DNA from 2 places in the Solibacillus ferritrahens genome. Region 2 is predicted to be linked to the other one. Evidence: riboswitches for the same ligand, from Rfam matches in the RefSeq annotation. Region 2 holds a riboswitch; the other holds the start of a gene.
What was found. Region 2 has a riboswitch for lysine ahead of SNE38_RS15860 (aspartate kinase). Riboswitches for the same ligand answer to the same signal wherever they lie in the genome.
Positions count from the first base shown of each region.

Region 1 (7,727 bases), on a different contig from region 2:
ACAAAAGTAAAACTATTCTTATTTTTCGGAAATTTGAACAAAAAAGTGATAATACCGAAGTGAATGTTCGGCTTTAGGCTTTTACCAATAAATTCTTGGCTAAATTTTCTTTGAATCGTTCGAAATTTTTCCCCTCAGAGCCAAAATAGCTCATACTACGTGTTACAAAAACGAGGGTCTTCTTTCCATTACCATAACTCACCTCAGCAATTGCACCCATTTCCTCCAGAACTTGCACTTTCATCTCATCTTCATTGAAAATAACAATATTCTCTGCATATAGAGTTTTAAATTGATTGAAGGTAGCTGACCCTTGTAAAATAATGATTTCCGGCTGAAACTCTTCCATTACTTCTTTGAAAATTGTTTGCCCGCGTTCAAAATTAGCGGCATCTTCTTTTTTTGCATTTTTTGCATGATCTGTCAATTCTATTTGATACGTATTTAAAGAAGTATAAATAAGCGATTCGTTATAATGCTTTTTTAGCCATGCCTCAAATTGTAAAGAACCTTTAAATTCACGAGGGGCTCCCTTTATTTCACTCAAATAAAGCTCTTTTAAAAGCTCTCTATTTACTAATGACTCTGCAAAAATCTGTTCACTTCTATCTTCTACTTTAAAAAAGGGTACTGCGTTTGTGCTGATTAGGAAAATTCGTGATTTGTAGGGATTTCCATTTGTTAAAAACGGACGAAACGCTACAATTTTTCCATCTTCGCCCATTAACCATTGATGCATTTTCTTATATAAACCTGTTGAAATAGGCATTCCTAACACTTCCTTATAACTATAGAGATTTTTCATTTCTTCTATAATACCATTCCTTCCTTTTAAAGTATAAAAGTTAGGCTAAAGGGCATTTCATAATCGAGAGCAAAATTATTTTCACCGCTACATTTGCGATAATAGACACTTAAATACATATATTCGCCACCTACATGAACATTTTAGACACTCTGTTTCACTTAATAGACACTCTCCCTTACATATTCGTCACTTCGTTCTCCTTAATGTCCACTTTCAAAACTAATTAAATTAAACAGCACAAGCTCCATTCACTCCACAAAAAAAACGCAATGAAAGCTGATGCTAACATTACGTTTTAATCTTATTTATTTGATAAATCACAGTCCATTAAAGGAACGATTTTTGTTTTATGTTTTACCTTATAGAAAATCCATAATGAAGCAAATAACGGTAAGCCGATGTATGAAACAACAACGCCATACCAGTCAATTGTCCCGCCCATAAAGGCCATATAGTTTTGACCAAGTACAACAATCATACATAATGCAAAGGCAAACAGCGGGCCGAATGGGAAGAATTTTGATACATATGGTAAATCACTTAATGACTTTCCTTGTGCGACATATGCGCGACGGAAGCGATAATGACTAATCGCAATACCGAGCCATGCAATAAAGCCGGACATACCTGAAGCGTTCAATAACCAAATATATACGACACCATCGCCAAAGAATGAAGCTAAAAATGCTAGTGAACCTACTGCTAATGTAGCAAGTAAGGCATACATCGGAATGCCGCGCGTCGTTACTTTCATAAACAGTTTTGGTGCTTTGCCATCTACTGCTAATTGATAAAGCATACGACTTGCTGCATAAAGACCTGAGTTCCCTGCAGAAAGCATTGCTGTTAAAATAATCGCATTCATAACAGATGCTGCAAATGCGACACCTAAGTTTTCAAATACTAATGTAAATGGACTTGTCGCAATATCTTCTGATAAAAGGCGTGAATCTGTATATGGAATAAGTAATCCAATTGCGCCAATAGCGAAAATGTAAAACAGTAAAATACGCCAAAACACTGATTTTACCGCCTTTGGAATGTTTTTTCCTGGGTCGTCTGTTTCACCTGCTGTTACACCAAGCATTTCCGTACCTTGGAATGAGAAACCAGCTGCCAAGAAAATACCGAATAGTGCCAGGAAGCCCCCGTTAAATGGTGCATCTCCTGCAAAAAAGTTCGTGAAGCCCACCGGGTCATTCCCACCTAAAATTCCGAAAATCATTAAAAAGCTGACAATGATAAATACAATAACCGTTGCAACTTTAATCATCGCGAACCAATATTCTGCTTCACCAAAAGCTTTTACAGATAACAAGTTAAACGTTAATACGACCGCTATAAATAAAAGCGTCCATACAATCGACGAGCTGTCCGGGAACCAATATTTCATAATTAATGAAACGGCAGCAATTTCCGCCGCAATCGTAATTGCCCAGTTGTACCAATAGTTCCAACCAAGCGCAAATCCTAATGCCGGGTCTACAAATTTCGTTGCATACGTACTAAACGAACCTGATGTCGGCATATAAGCAGCCATTTCACCTAATGACGTCATTAGGAAATATACCATAACCCCGATTAATGCATATGCGAGCAATGCCCCACCAGGACCTGCCTGTGCAATGGCACCACCTGATGCTAAAAATAGTCCTGTACCAATCGTTCCACCTAACGAAATCATCGTAACATGGCGGCTTTTTAATCCTCTTTTCAGCTCGTTTTTATTGCCGAGCTGATCTATTTTAATTTCACTCATGATTATAAAACTCCCTTTTTGTTTTGTTCGGTGAAGTGTAAAAAGAAAAACCACCACAAGTTTTTGTGATGGTTATAATTACACCTCATCAAACTTGAAAGATAGCTCAACACATGCTTACACATGTGACAGTTCTGTTCCTTATCGGAGACAGCCCCAGCGTTATATTTAAGAAGAAAAATAACACTTCGGCAATCATTCCTTTCATAAAGCTTCACAGATTCTTCTCAATCTCCGCTATACTAATTTTAATGATTGCGACCTCTACCCCATACATTTACATGAGGTAATATATTTAATTGAAATAATGATTATTAGTCTAACATAATATTTTTTTGATGGCAACGCGTTGCTATTTTTCAGTTTTTTAAGATTATTCTCACTATTCAACGGCGTTGTTGCAGGAAAAGGAGCCTCATTCATGAATGAACAAAAAATAAACCAAAACAGCAAAAAAATACTATCGAATAAACCACTTCTCTTTTTTATGGTTGCTGTATTCCTATTCGCTACTACTTTACGTACACCAATTACTGTAGTAGGTCCAATCATTTCTTTTATTCGGGATGGCCTCGGCATCTCAAACGTTCTTGCAGGATTTTTAACAACTATTCCGTTAGTCGCGTTTGCTATTGTTTCTCCTTTTGCACCACGCATAGCACGTAAATGGGGTATGGAATGGACTTTATTTTATTCAGTAATTTTACTTTGTATCGGAATATTACTACGTTCAGTAGGTGAAACAACACTTCTGATTGGAGGAACAATTCTTATAGGGATTGCCATCGCTTTTGGAAATGTTCTTATTCCGAGTTATTTCAAATGGAAATTCCCGCTGCATATCGGCTTGTTAACAGGGGTGTATTCCGTATCGATGAATATTTCTTCCGGACTTGCAGCTGGCTTTAGTTTTCCGATTGCCACAAATGCAGGCTGGCAAATGGCTTTAGGCTTTTCGATTGTTTTAGGTGTTCTGACATTAGTTATATGGATACCGATTTTGCGAACACCAAAAGTGGACTTGCATATGTCGACATCACAGACAATGAAAACGCAGATGTGGAAATCACCGCTCGCTTGGGCAGTTGCAGGAGCAATGGGCTTTCAATCTTTTTTATTTTACTGCTCTTCTGCATGGCTGCCAGAAATTTTTGTTAGCCAAGGTTTGGATGCTACCGCGGCCGGTTGGATGGTTTCTGTTATGCAATTTGCACAAATTCCGATGACGTTTGTTATTCCAATTATTGCAGGGAAGCTCATTTCACAGCGTCCAATCGTCATTTTCTTTACGATTTGCTACTTAATTGGCTTTACTGGTGTGTTGATGGAATGGACAAGCCTTGCGATTTTATGGATGATCTTTTTAGGTTTTGCAGGCGGAGCTTCATTTGGTTTAGTATTGATGCTGTTTTCACTACGTACAGAAACTGCTTACGATGCAGCGGAGCTCTCCGGCTTTGCGCAATCAATTGGCTATTTAGTCGCAGCTGTCGGGCCTGTTCTATTCGGTTATGTACATGATTTGACGAATAGTTGGTCCATGCCTCTTCTGTTATTTATTTTGATTTCAGTTTTGTTATTTTTTGCTTCATTTATAAGCGCAAAGAATCAAACAATCTAGCCAAACGTATGTACCCTTTTATGCTATAATAAGGTGAGTAAATAAAAGGAGTACTGAACTATTGCGTAAAAAAAGAAGACGAAATAAAAAAAGGCTGCCGATTATTCCGTTATTTTTCATTACCTTAGCTGCTGCAGTTGGTTTTAATGCAACGAAAACTTTAGAAGGTATGGGTATTGGAATTATCACTTATTTCGTACTCTATATCGGTTTTATAATTTGGCTGAAAACACGAATAATAAGAAAGTTACGGAAATCCGGTATTCGAGAAGTCGACCAAATGAGCGGTGAAGATTTCGAAAAGTTTTTAGGAGAATTGTTTAAACGCCGCGGTTTTAAAGTGAGCTATACTGCAACGAGTGGCGATTATGGTGCGGACCTCATTTTGAAGGATGGGAAAGACATCATTGCCGTGCAGGCAAAACGGTATTCCAGCACGGTCGGTGTAAAGGCTGTACAGGAGATTATCGGTGCGGTGAAAATGTATGAGGCAACAGAAGCATGGGTTGTAACAAACAGTCATTTTACCCGGCAGGCCGAAAAACTTGCAGACATTAATGACGTTTATTTAATCGATCGTGATGAATTAATTCAAATCATCTTAAATAAAAGATAGAAGGGTTGTGTTCAGAGTCAATTTGATTTTGAACATAACCCTTTTTTGTAGTGCCGTCCCATTAATATGGCTGCAATTGATAAAAGTAATTTGGCTTTTTGATCGTATTCGCAATCGGCTCGTGATAAATGTCCGTTGTCGCCGGTGATAATGGTGGGATGAGCCATACCCAGTTTCCTGTTACATCACGGCCGCTTGTTTTTTCTTGCTGGCTAAAAAGTTGAAACTGCTGTGCTGCCGTATGATGATCAACTATACTCACTCCAGCAGTTTTATAAGAATGGAGTACCGCGATATTTAATTCTACGAGTGCCCGGTCTTTCCAAAGAGAGACATTTAGTGCTGTATCCAAATCCATTGCCTCGGCGATTTTCGGCAAGAAATTATAACGGTCCGTATCAGCCAAATTACGTGCTCCAATTTCTGTACCCATATACCATCCATTGAATGGCGCAGCTTGGTAGTCTTCTCCTGCAATATTAAAACGCATGCTCGAAATGATTGGGACTGCATACCATTGCATGTTTAGCCTAGAAAAATCATAGTCTGGATGTGTAATAGGCACCTCAAGCACTATTTCTTTTGGTAAATCAAAGAATATTGGCTCGCGGTCATCTACTTGAACTACAAGCGGTAATACATCATAATTTGTTTTTGCACCTTTCCAGCCGAGACTTTCGCAAGTTTTCGTAAACTTTATAGACGTGGAATCCCCAATTACTCCTTCATCGGTTTCATATCCTGCATAGCGAATGAGCTGATGATTCCAAATCCGTACACGATTCGGGTCAAATAAAGTGATTGCTGGCCGAATCTTACCGCTGTTTGTGGCAAATTCAATATGCTTTACAAGTGCTTCGTATATTTCGTATTCATTTAGCAATTGACGCTGATCAAAAACGGTTAAGCTATTCCAAAAAAGCCGGCCGATACACTTATTGCTGTTGCGCCATGCAACTCGCGCACCATAAGTAAGTTCCTCGGTCGTTAAAATAAATGCCGGATGCTTAGCTTCCTCTATACGTAACTTTAGCCAGTCATCCGATTGCTTCGTTTCTTGTTTATATAAAGTGAGAAATTCAATTCGTTCTTGTAATTCCTTCGTTGTAGTTGTCATCAGTTCATCTCCCTATTCCTTCATTTTGGCCCTTAAAATAAGGAAACTCAATGAAACAACAACTGATTAAAACATGTATTTTTCATACATGACTAAAAGTGTTCATAATGTCGAGTGTAGGATTATTAAAATCTATTTTTCGTAAGGTTACCGATTCACTTTCATATTCATTTAGTTAGGCGAATTAAAATTTCACCTTGATGTTTTCTACTTTCGATTAGACGATGTGCCCTCTGAATGCCTTCTAAATCTAATACACGTGCAATTGGAACAGTTAATTTGCCACTTCAAATAGTAAGATTATCCGCTCAACAACAGGAGCTAAGCGAGCAGGGTCTTCATTACGAGTTATTTAAAATAAAATAGCCGCCCAAATTCGGACGGCAACTTTTTATTTAAACACGAAATATACTCTAGTAGCTATAGCTCATCCTTCTTCATTAATAATTACATTTTTACCGCGCAACTTCATGAGAATCGGAATTAATATCCATAAAACGGCAATAACTAAAAAGATTAATGAGAGTGGTTTTGCTATGAAAATACTGAATTCCCCATTTGAAATCGTTAAAGCGCGACGCATGTTATTCTCAATCATTGGACCTAATACAAGCGCTAAAACTAAAGGAGCAACAGGAAAATCATTTTTTGCAAAGAAATAGCCTGCAATCCCGCAACCTAATAATAAGAATAAATCAAATGTCGTATATTGAACTGCGTATACACCGAAGATTGAAATAGCAATAATGATAGGTAACAAAAATCTTTTCGGTGTTTGAATAATTTTTGCGAAAACACGAACCAGTGGCATGTTTAATATAAGCAGCATTAAGTTTCCAAGGAACATACTGGCAATTAGGCCCCACGCTACGTCTGGGTGTTCCTCAAACAATAATGGACCCGGCTGAATGTTGTACATGATGAACGCACCCATTAAAATAGCTGTCGTCCCTGATCCCGGGATACCTAATGTTAGTAGTGGAATCATCGCACCACCCGATGCTGCATTATTTGCAGATTCCGGAGAAGCAACTCCGGCAATATTTCCTTTACCGAAAGATTCTGGATTTTTGCTAATCTTCTTTTCTGTAATATACGCAAAGAATGAAGCAAGTGTCGCTCCCGCACCTGGTAGTACCCCTAAGAAGAAGCCAAGGAATGAGCCACGTGCGATTGGTGCTGCACTGTCTTTTAAATCCTTTTTCGTGGGTAAAATACGATCAATTTTTGCGATAGGTTCATCGGCCCCATCCTTCTCAAAAATAGTTTTAAAAACTTCACCTAATGCAAATAAACCTACAGCGACTGTTAAGAACTCAATTCCACTAAATAAAACTGGCTGGTCATATGTAAATCGTGCAATTCCAGAAACGGCATCTATTCCAATCGTTCCTAATAATAAACCGAGAACCGTCATTATTAATGCCTTCGTAATTGATTTACCTGCTAAACCGCTTACCGCTGCCAATCCTAATAGCATAAGCGAAAAATATTCTGCAGGACCAAAATTTATTGCTACTTTAGATAATGGCCGAGCCAATAAAACCAATCCGATTAATGCAATAATGCCTGCAATAAACGAGCCGATTGCCGCAATGGATAAGGCTGCTCCAGCCCTTCCTTGCCTTGCCATTTGATACCCGTCTAACGTCGTAACAACTGAAGAAGATTCACCTGGCGTATTTAATAAAATAGATGTTGTAGATCCACCATACATTGCACCATAATATACTCCCGCTAGTAAGATGATTGAACTAGTTGCAGCCATCTCTATTGGTAACCCTGATGTTAATGTAGCCGTAACAG
Region 1 is NZ_JAXCLE010000011.1:92,412-100,138, forward strand. Features, by position in the region: gene SNE38_RS12220 (RNA 2'-phosphotransferase) at 74-805, opposite strand; gene SNE38_RS12225 (amino acid permease) at 1,110-2,567, opposite strand; lysine riboswitch at 2,662-2,842, opposite strand; gene SNE38_RS12230 (CynX/NimT family MFS transporter) at 2,989-4,188, shown strand; gene SNE38_RS12235 (restriction endonuclease) at 4,250-4,804, shown strand; gene SNE38_RS12240 (nitric oxide synthase oxygenase) at 4,866-5,921, opposite strand; gene SNE38_RS19295 (hypothetical protein) at 6,089-6,187, opposite strand; gene SNE38_RS12245 (tripartite tricarboxylate transporter permease) at 6,349-7,727, opposite strand, start outside.
Region 1: it holds a riboswitch for lysine, as region 2 does, so the genes downstream of both, SNE38_RS12225 (amino acid permease) here and SNE38_RS15860 (aspartate kinase) in region 2, are expected to answer to the same signal.

Region 2 (7,727 bases):
GTAAACTTACTTCATAGTGAAGCGAAAGTAATTTAATAGAATATCAACTTGAGATACGAAAATTTTTACGAAGATGGTAATGGAGGGATATTTTATGACGAAAAAAGTTTTAGTGTTAGGTGAGGTTCGAGAAGGGAGCTTACGTAACGTTACATTTGAAGCAATCGCAGCAGGTTCAAAAATCGCTGACGGTGGAGAAGTAGTAGGATTATTAGTAGGGGATTCAGTAAATGATTTAGCTCAAGAGTTAGTTGCCTATGGCGCAAGCCGCGTAATTACAGTCGAGCATCCACACTTGAAAAATTATACATCTGACGGCTACAGCCAAGCTATTTTAGCGGTCGTTGAACAAGAAAGCCCAGAAGCAATTGTCTTCGGTCATACATCTTTAGGCAAAGACTTATCTCCAAAAATTGCCTCTCGCTTACAATCCGGTTTAGTTTCGGATGTAACAGATATCGAAGGTTCTGGCGATGATACAGTATTCATCCGTCCAATCTATTCTGGTAAAGCATTTGAGAAAGTAAAAATTAAAGACGGCGTAATCTTCGCGACAATCCGTCCGAATAATATCGCACCTTTAGAAAAAGACGGTTCTCGTACTGGTGAAGTATCGTCTGTATCAGTTGATATTACAAATTTACGTACTATCATTAAAGAAGTTGTTCGTAAATCAACAGAAGGTGTTGACCTTTCAGAAGCAAAAGTAGTAGTAGCAGGTGGTCGTGGGGTAAAATCCGAAGAAGGATTTGAGCCATTAAAAGAACTTGCCAATTTACTAGGCGGTGCAGTTGGTGCTTCTCGTGGTGCATGTGACGCAGAATATTGTGATTACTCATTACAAATTGGTCAAACAGGTAAAGTAGTAACACCTGACCTTTATATTGCAGCTGGTATTTCTGGTGCTATCCAACATATGGCTGGTATGTCGAATTCGAAAGTAATCGTTGCCATTAACAAAGATCCGGAAGCAAACATTTTCAAAGTAGCGGACTATGGTATTGTAGGCGATTTATTTGAAGTAGTACCAATGTTAATCGAAGAATTTAAAGCGCTTAAAGTAAACGCATAATAAGTAAGCTTCCCTCTTTTGAGGGAAGCTTTTTATGTCCGAAATAAATGGGAAAAACATGAAAAAAGACGGTGAAATATCCTGCGTTCATATTCCCGAGCATTTTACTACTTTTTAAATGGCAAAACATGCTATACTACAACCATATGTTATTGAAGGAGGCTATTTTATTATGGCAATTGTACACGGTACAGATCAAACTTTCCCACAGGAAATTTCAAACGGCACAGTTTTAGTAGACTTTTGGGCTGCATGGTGCGGACCATGTAAAATGATTGCTCCAGTTCTTGAAGAATTAGATGCAGAAATCGGTAACGATGTAAAAATCGTAAAAGTGGATGTAGATAACAACCAAGGCACTGCTGCAGATTATCAAATTATGTCAATCCCATCATTATTATTATTTGTTGATGGTGAATTAAAAGCAAAAACTGCTGGCTTCATGCCAAAAGAAGCTTTAATCGACTTTATTAACGATAACAAATAATTAAATTGTAAAGCCGTATGCCTAATAAGGTGTACGGCTTTTTTCTTATAGGACTATAAGTTAAAATAAAGTGAATGACATATCCAAATGGGTGAGAATATGAATGCAAATATTAAAGCAAAGCTAGAAATATTACCGAATGAGTCCGGCTGCTATATTATGAAAGACCGTCAAGGCACAATAATATATGTCGGCAAGGCGAAAGTATTAAAAAACCGAGTGCGTTCGTATTTTACAGGCAGCCATGATGGTAAAACAGCGAGATTAGTCAGTGAAATAGAGGACTTTGAATATATTGTAACTTCAAGTGATCTTGAAGCACTTATACTAGAGCTGAATTTAATAAAATTACATGATCCGAAATATAATGTGAAGTTAACAGATGATAAAACATATCCTTATATAAAAATAACGAATGAACGTTACCCTCGAATAATAACAACTAGGAAAGTAAAAAAGGATAAGGCAAAATATTTTGGACCTTATCCAAATGCGTATGCTGCCAATGAAACGCGGAAATTGCTCGATCGTTTATATCCACTTCGTAAATGTACACATCTGCCAAATCAAGTATGCCTGTATTATCATTTAGGGCAATGTTTAGCCCCCTGTGTAAAAGACATTGAAAAACAAGTATATGATGAAATGATTGGTGAAATTTCAAAGTTTCTAAACGGTGGTGTCGAAGAGATTCAAAATGACCTTCAGCAAAAAATGCTGGATGCCGCCGAAAAGCTTGAATTTGAACGGGCCAAGGAATTCCGGGATTTAATTGCACATATCGAGCAGGTTATGCAAAAGCAAAAAATAGTATCGGATGATTTGAGCAATCGAGATGTATTTGGCTATGCGGTCGAAAAAGGCTGGATGTGTGTACAAGTATTTTTTGTACGGCAAGGAAAATTAATTGAACGTGATGTTTCCATTTTCCCTATTTATAACGAGGCGGAAGAAGAATTTTTAACATTTGTCGGACGTTTTTACGAGCAGCCACATCATTTACTACCAAAAGAGATTTTCGTACCAAAGACAATTGATGGAACGATTTTGCAAAAGCTTTTAAATGTAAAGGTACAAACCCCAAAGCGCGGAACAAAAAAAGAGCTGGTCGATCTAGCGATGAAAAATGCCAATATTGCAATACATGGGAAATTCCAGTTAATTGAGCGGCAGGAAGAACGAACAGTAGGAGCTTGTGAAGCACTTGCCGAAGCTATGCAAATTCCATTGCCACTCCGTATAGAAGCTTTTGATAATAGTCATATGCACGGTGCGGATCCTGTTTCTGCAATGGTTGTTTTTGTTGACGGGAAGCCTGCAAAAAAAGAATACCGGAAATATAAAACGCGGGAAGCCGCAAAACATGATGATTATGGCGCGATGCAAGAGGTCATTCGTCGTCGTTATACACGAGTATTGCGGGAGAATTTACCACTACCGGACTTAATCCTAATTGATGGGGGAAAGGGACAAATGGAGGTCGCAAGAGAAGTAATTGAAGATGAGTTAGGATTAATGATCCCAATAGCAGGTCTTGCAAAAGATGATAAGCATAATACATCACAGCTGTTGTTTGGTGCTCCACCGGAAGTTGTACCTTTAAAACGGACAAGTGATGGATTTTACTTATTGCAGCGTATACAAGATGAAGTACACCGGTTTGCCATTACATTTTTGCGTCAACAACATCAGACGAATGCAATTACATCCGTACTTGATGGCATTGCAGGGGTAGGACCTAAACGTAAACAACAACTTATGAAGCATTTCGGATCGGTGAAGAAAATTCGTGAAGCAACTGAGCTGCAATTGCAAGAAGCCGGTGTCCCTGCAAAATTAGCAGAAGTGATTTATCGCCATTTTCACGAAGCATCATTGAATAAATAATAAGGTTATGTTACTATAAATGGTAATTCAATAGTTACTAATGATAGAGGTGCAGTATTAAAGAGTAAATTGCTCGAGGAAGAACAATTCCAGCGACAGCAATTGAAAGGGAATTCTGCCGAAGTGAAATGCGTATTGTTCACGTGTTTTGCTGGTTTTACATTTAAGAAATGTAAGATTGTCAGAACTTTATGTTCTGGAGAGCTATCCTGAAAAGCATATAAACTTTTATTTGTATTGACGGCGACTTTCCATGAACATATGGAAAGTCGTTTTTTTTTATGCGCAAAAATAAGGAGTGGAAGAGATTGCAAACAGTCGTAGTAAAGTTTGGTGGACCTATGTTGGCAACAACAGAAAAAATAGTACAGGTTGCAAAAAAGGTGATAAAAGAGCAAGGTCGCGGCATAAACTTAGTCGTTGTCGTTTCTTCGATGACACCCATTCGTCAAAATTTACGCCAATTTGCAGCGGAAATTACGCATGAACCGTCGAAGCGTGATATGGATGCATTAATCGCTACAGGAGCGCAGTTGACTAGTGCCCTTCTTGCAATAGCGATTCAAGAGCATGGTGGGAAAGCAGTTTCACTTGTCGGTTGGCAGGCAGGTATTCAAACGAATGAAAAATATGGTAATGCCCGGATTGATTTTGTAGATAATAAACGTATTGAAAAGCATTTTGAATTAGGAGAAATCGTTGTTGTATCAGGTTTTCAAGGAATAACAGAGACCGATAACATTTCGACATTAGGGAAAGGTGGATCTGAAACTTCCGCTGTTGCATTAGCGGTTGCTTTAAATGCGGAGCGTGTCGATATTTATTCATCGGTGGAGGGTATTTATACGGCAGATCCTCAGCGTGTTGAAAGTGCTACAAAACTTTCTGAGATTTCATATGATGAAATGTTGGAGTTTTCAAATTTAGGTACTAAAATTTTGCATCCTCGTGCGGTTGAGCTTGCAAAAAAATACAATATGCCAATCGTTGTACGCTCAGCTAAAGAGGATGTAGAAGGTACATTAATAAAAGGGGATGTAGACATGGAAAAGAATTTACTTGTGCGCGGGGTGGCATACGAATCTGATATTATTCGTTTAACAATTGGATATGATTCATATGAAACAGCGTCATTAGCCGAAGTATTTAGTGTTTTAGCAGAAAATGATATCAATGTTGATATTATTGTGCAGGCAGTAATTGATGGGATAAAGCCTACTATTTCCTTTACAATATCTAAAGTAGAGTTTGCAGAAGCTTTACGTGTATTAGAATCGAGTAAACTGTCACTAGGATTTAGTTTTGCAGATTTTGAAGTCGGTTTGGCTAAAGTATCGATTATTGGATCAGCGATGGCTTCGAATCCAGGAGTTGCGGCACGCATGTTTGCGCGTCTAGGACGTGAGCATATTCCGGTTAAAATGGTTAGTACATCTGAAATAAAAGTGTCAGTCGTTGTTCCACAAGAAGATATGGTGTATGCTGCAAACGCTTTGCATGAGGAATTTAATATAGCAATGAAGGAAGTTCCGGCTTCATAAAATAAGGTAGAAGATAAATTTAGAGCTTTCTTGGTGCTAATTAATAGTGATAATGCTATATTTATGATATTAAAGGAACTAAAAACTGTTGCTTTCTAAAAAAAAGCAACAGTTTTTAGTTATGCTCAAATCTTCTCTTTTAAATCCCACTTTAAAATGAATTTGACGTAATTCTTCTTTTCGATTTTTTCTACATAGCATTCGGTTAAGTAACCGAGTTGCTTTTGTTTTTGCTCGGCCAAAAAGCCAGCCTCTAAACGAAAACAGCGCTGCTCAATATTAATCGACATTTCCTCGGTTGTCATAAGTATGTAATGAAGTTCATCCTTTATTTCTTTATCTAAAATTAACTGACCCCAACCGGCCTCCCCAAAAAATGAAGGAAGCTCATCCATGGCAAATAGCGGAAATTTACGTGCGAGTTCTTTCCCTGCCCAATATAAAACATCTTCCTCATGCTTACCTAAAATCGATGGTAGAAGATGATCGCGAAGGATTTCATATCCAAAACTTGGAATCGTTTTCATTTTGTACCCCTCCATATTAAAAACCTCTTTCATAAATTTTCTTATAATTTTCATTCTTTCAGGAAGAAAATAGTTATAAGTAGAAAAAACTGGACTTTAAATAGCATAAATCCGTCTTTAAAATGATTATAAAATATCCCTCGTTACCTTGACGCTAGTATCTGTTGAGAGTACAATGGACATGTCATAATATTGTACCATGATGAAATGCGCAGTCAATAACACAACGTTTACAATTTTGAGGCGTTGCACATTGTGTATTTCAAGTACTAAGGGGGGTAACAGTTTTGTCGAAAGATCGTGAATTTTTATGGCGCCGCTTACACTCGTTATTAGGTGTAGTTCCTGTCGGGTTGTTCTTGGTGTTCCACTTAACTTTGAACTTCACTGCAGTTGGTGGTGAAGAGGTTTACAATAACGCAACAGGTATGATGGAATTAGTTCCACATTCGTTATTGTTAGCAATGGAATGGATTATTATCTATATTCCATTAATGTTCCACGGATTCTATGGTGTGTTTATTGCATTTACATCTACACACAATACGGGTCGTTTCAGCACATTCCGTAACTGGATGTTTGCTTTACAACGTTTTACAGGAATCTTCCTAGTAATTTTCATTGCGTGGCACATTTTCCAAACGCGTATTCAAAAAGCGTTTGGTGCTGAAGTTAACTTCGATATGATGGTGGAAATCGTTGACAATCCATTAATGTTGGCATTCTATATTGTCGGTATCGTTTCAGCAGCATTCCACTTAGCTAACGGCCTATGGTCATTCTTAGTAAGCTGGGGTATTACACAGTCTAAAAAATCTCAACAGATCGCAACTTATGTTACGTTATTATTCTTCGTAATATTGGCGATCGTAGGTGTTGCAGCTATCATCTCATTCGTAATTTAACTTGATCACTAATACACAGTTATAAAGGCAGTTCGAATGAATTATGAGTAAAAGTAATTAGCAATTAATGAGGAGTGAGAAATAATCATGGCAAAGAGTAAAGTAATCGTCGTTGGTGGCGGTTTAGCAGGCTTAATGGCTACGATTAAAGCAGCTGAAGTTGGTACTGCAGTTGAATTATTCTCGTTAGTTCCCGTAAAACGTTCACACTCTGTATGTGCACAAGGCGGAATTAACGGAGCAGTAAATACAAAAGGTGAAGGGGATTCTCCATGGATCCACCTTGATGATACAGTATACGGTGGAGATTTCTTAGCGAACCAACCACCAGTTAAGGGTATGTGTGATGCAGCCCCTGGAATTATCCACTTAATGGACCGTATGGGTGTAATGTTCAACCGTACACCAGAAGGTTTACTTGACTTCCGTCGTTTCGGAGGTACGTTAATGCACCGTACAGCATTCTCAGGTGCTACAACAGGTCAACAATTATTATACGCACTAGATGAGCAAGTTCGTGCACAAGAAGTTGCTGGTTTAGTTACAAAATATGAGCACTGGGAATTCTTGGGTGCTGTTCTTGATGATGAAGGCGTTTGCCGAGGTATCGTAGCACAAGATTTAAAATCTGAAGAAATCCGTTCATTCCGCGGTGATGCTGTTATTATGGCAACTGGTGGACCTGGTATTATCTTCGGTAAAACAACGAACTCTGTAATTAACACAGGTTCTGCAGCATCAATTGTTTATCAACAAGGTGCAACATATTCAAATGGTGAAATGATCCAAATTCACCCAACAGCGATTCCTGGAGACGACAAAAACCGTCTAATGTCAGAATCTGCTCGTGGTGAAGGTGGACGTATATGGACTTATAAAGACGGTAAGCCATGGTACTTCTTAGAAGAAAAATATCCTGCTTACGGTAACTTAGTACCACGTGATATCGCTACACGTGAGATTTTTGATGTGTGTGTAAATCAAAAACTCGGTATTAATGGCGAAAACATGGTATACTTAGACCTATCCCACAAAGATCCACATGAATTAGATATTAAATTAGGTGGTATCATTGAAATCTACGAGAAATTCGTAGGGGATGACCCACGTAAATTACCGATGAAAATCTTCCCTGCAGTTCACTACTCAATGGGTGGATTATGGGTTGACTATGATCAAATGACTGAAATCCCTGGCTTATTTGCTGCGGGTGAATGTGATTACTCACAACATGGTGCAAACCGTTTAGGTGCTAACTCACTATTATCAGCAATTTACGGTGGTATGGTTGCTGGACCAAATGCTGTG
Region 2 is NZ_JAXCLE010000019.1:24,791-32,517, forward strand. Features, by position in the region: gene SNE38_RS15840 (electron transfer flavoprotein subunit beta/FixA family protein) at 1-36, shown strand, start outside; gene SNE38_RS15845 (electron transfer flavoprotein subunit alpha/FixB family protein) at 95-1,072, shown strand; gene trxA (thioredoxin) at 1,245-1,559, shown strand; gene uvrC (excinuclease ABC subunit UvrC) at 1,659-3,446, shown strand; lysine riboswitch at 3,483-3,661, shown strand; gene SNE38_RS15860 (aspartate kinase) at 3,755-4,987, shown strand; gene SNE38_RS15865 (YslB family protein) at 5,113-5,529, opposite strand; gene SNE38_RS15870 (succinate dehydrogenase cytochrome b558 subunit) at 5,802-6,419, shown strand; gene sdhA (succinate dehydrogenase flavoprotein subunit) at 6,507-7,727, shown strand, end outside.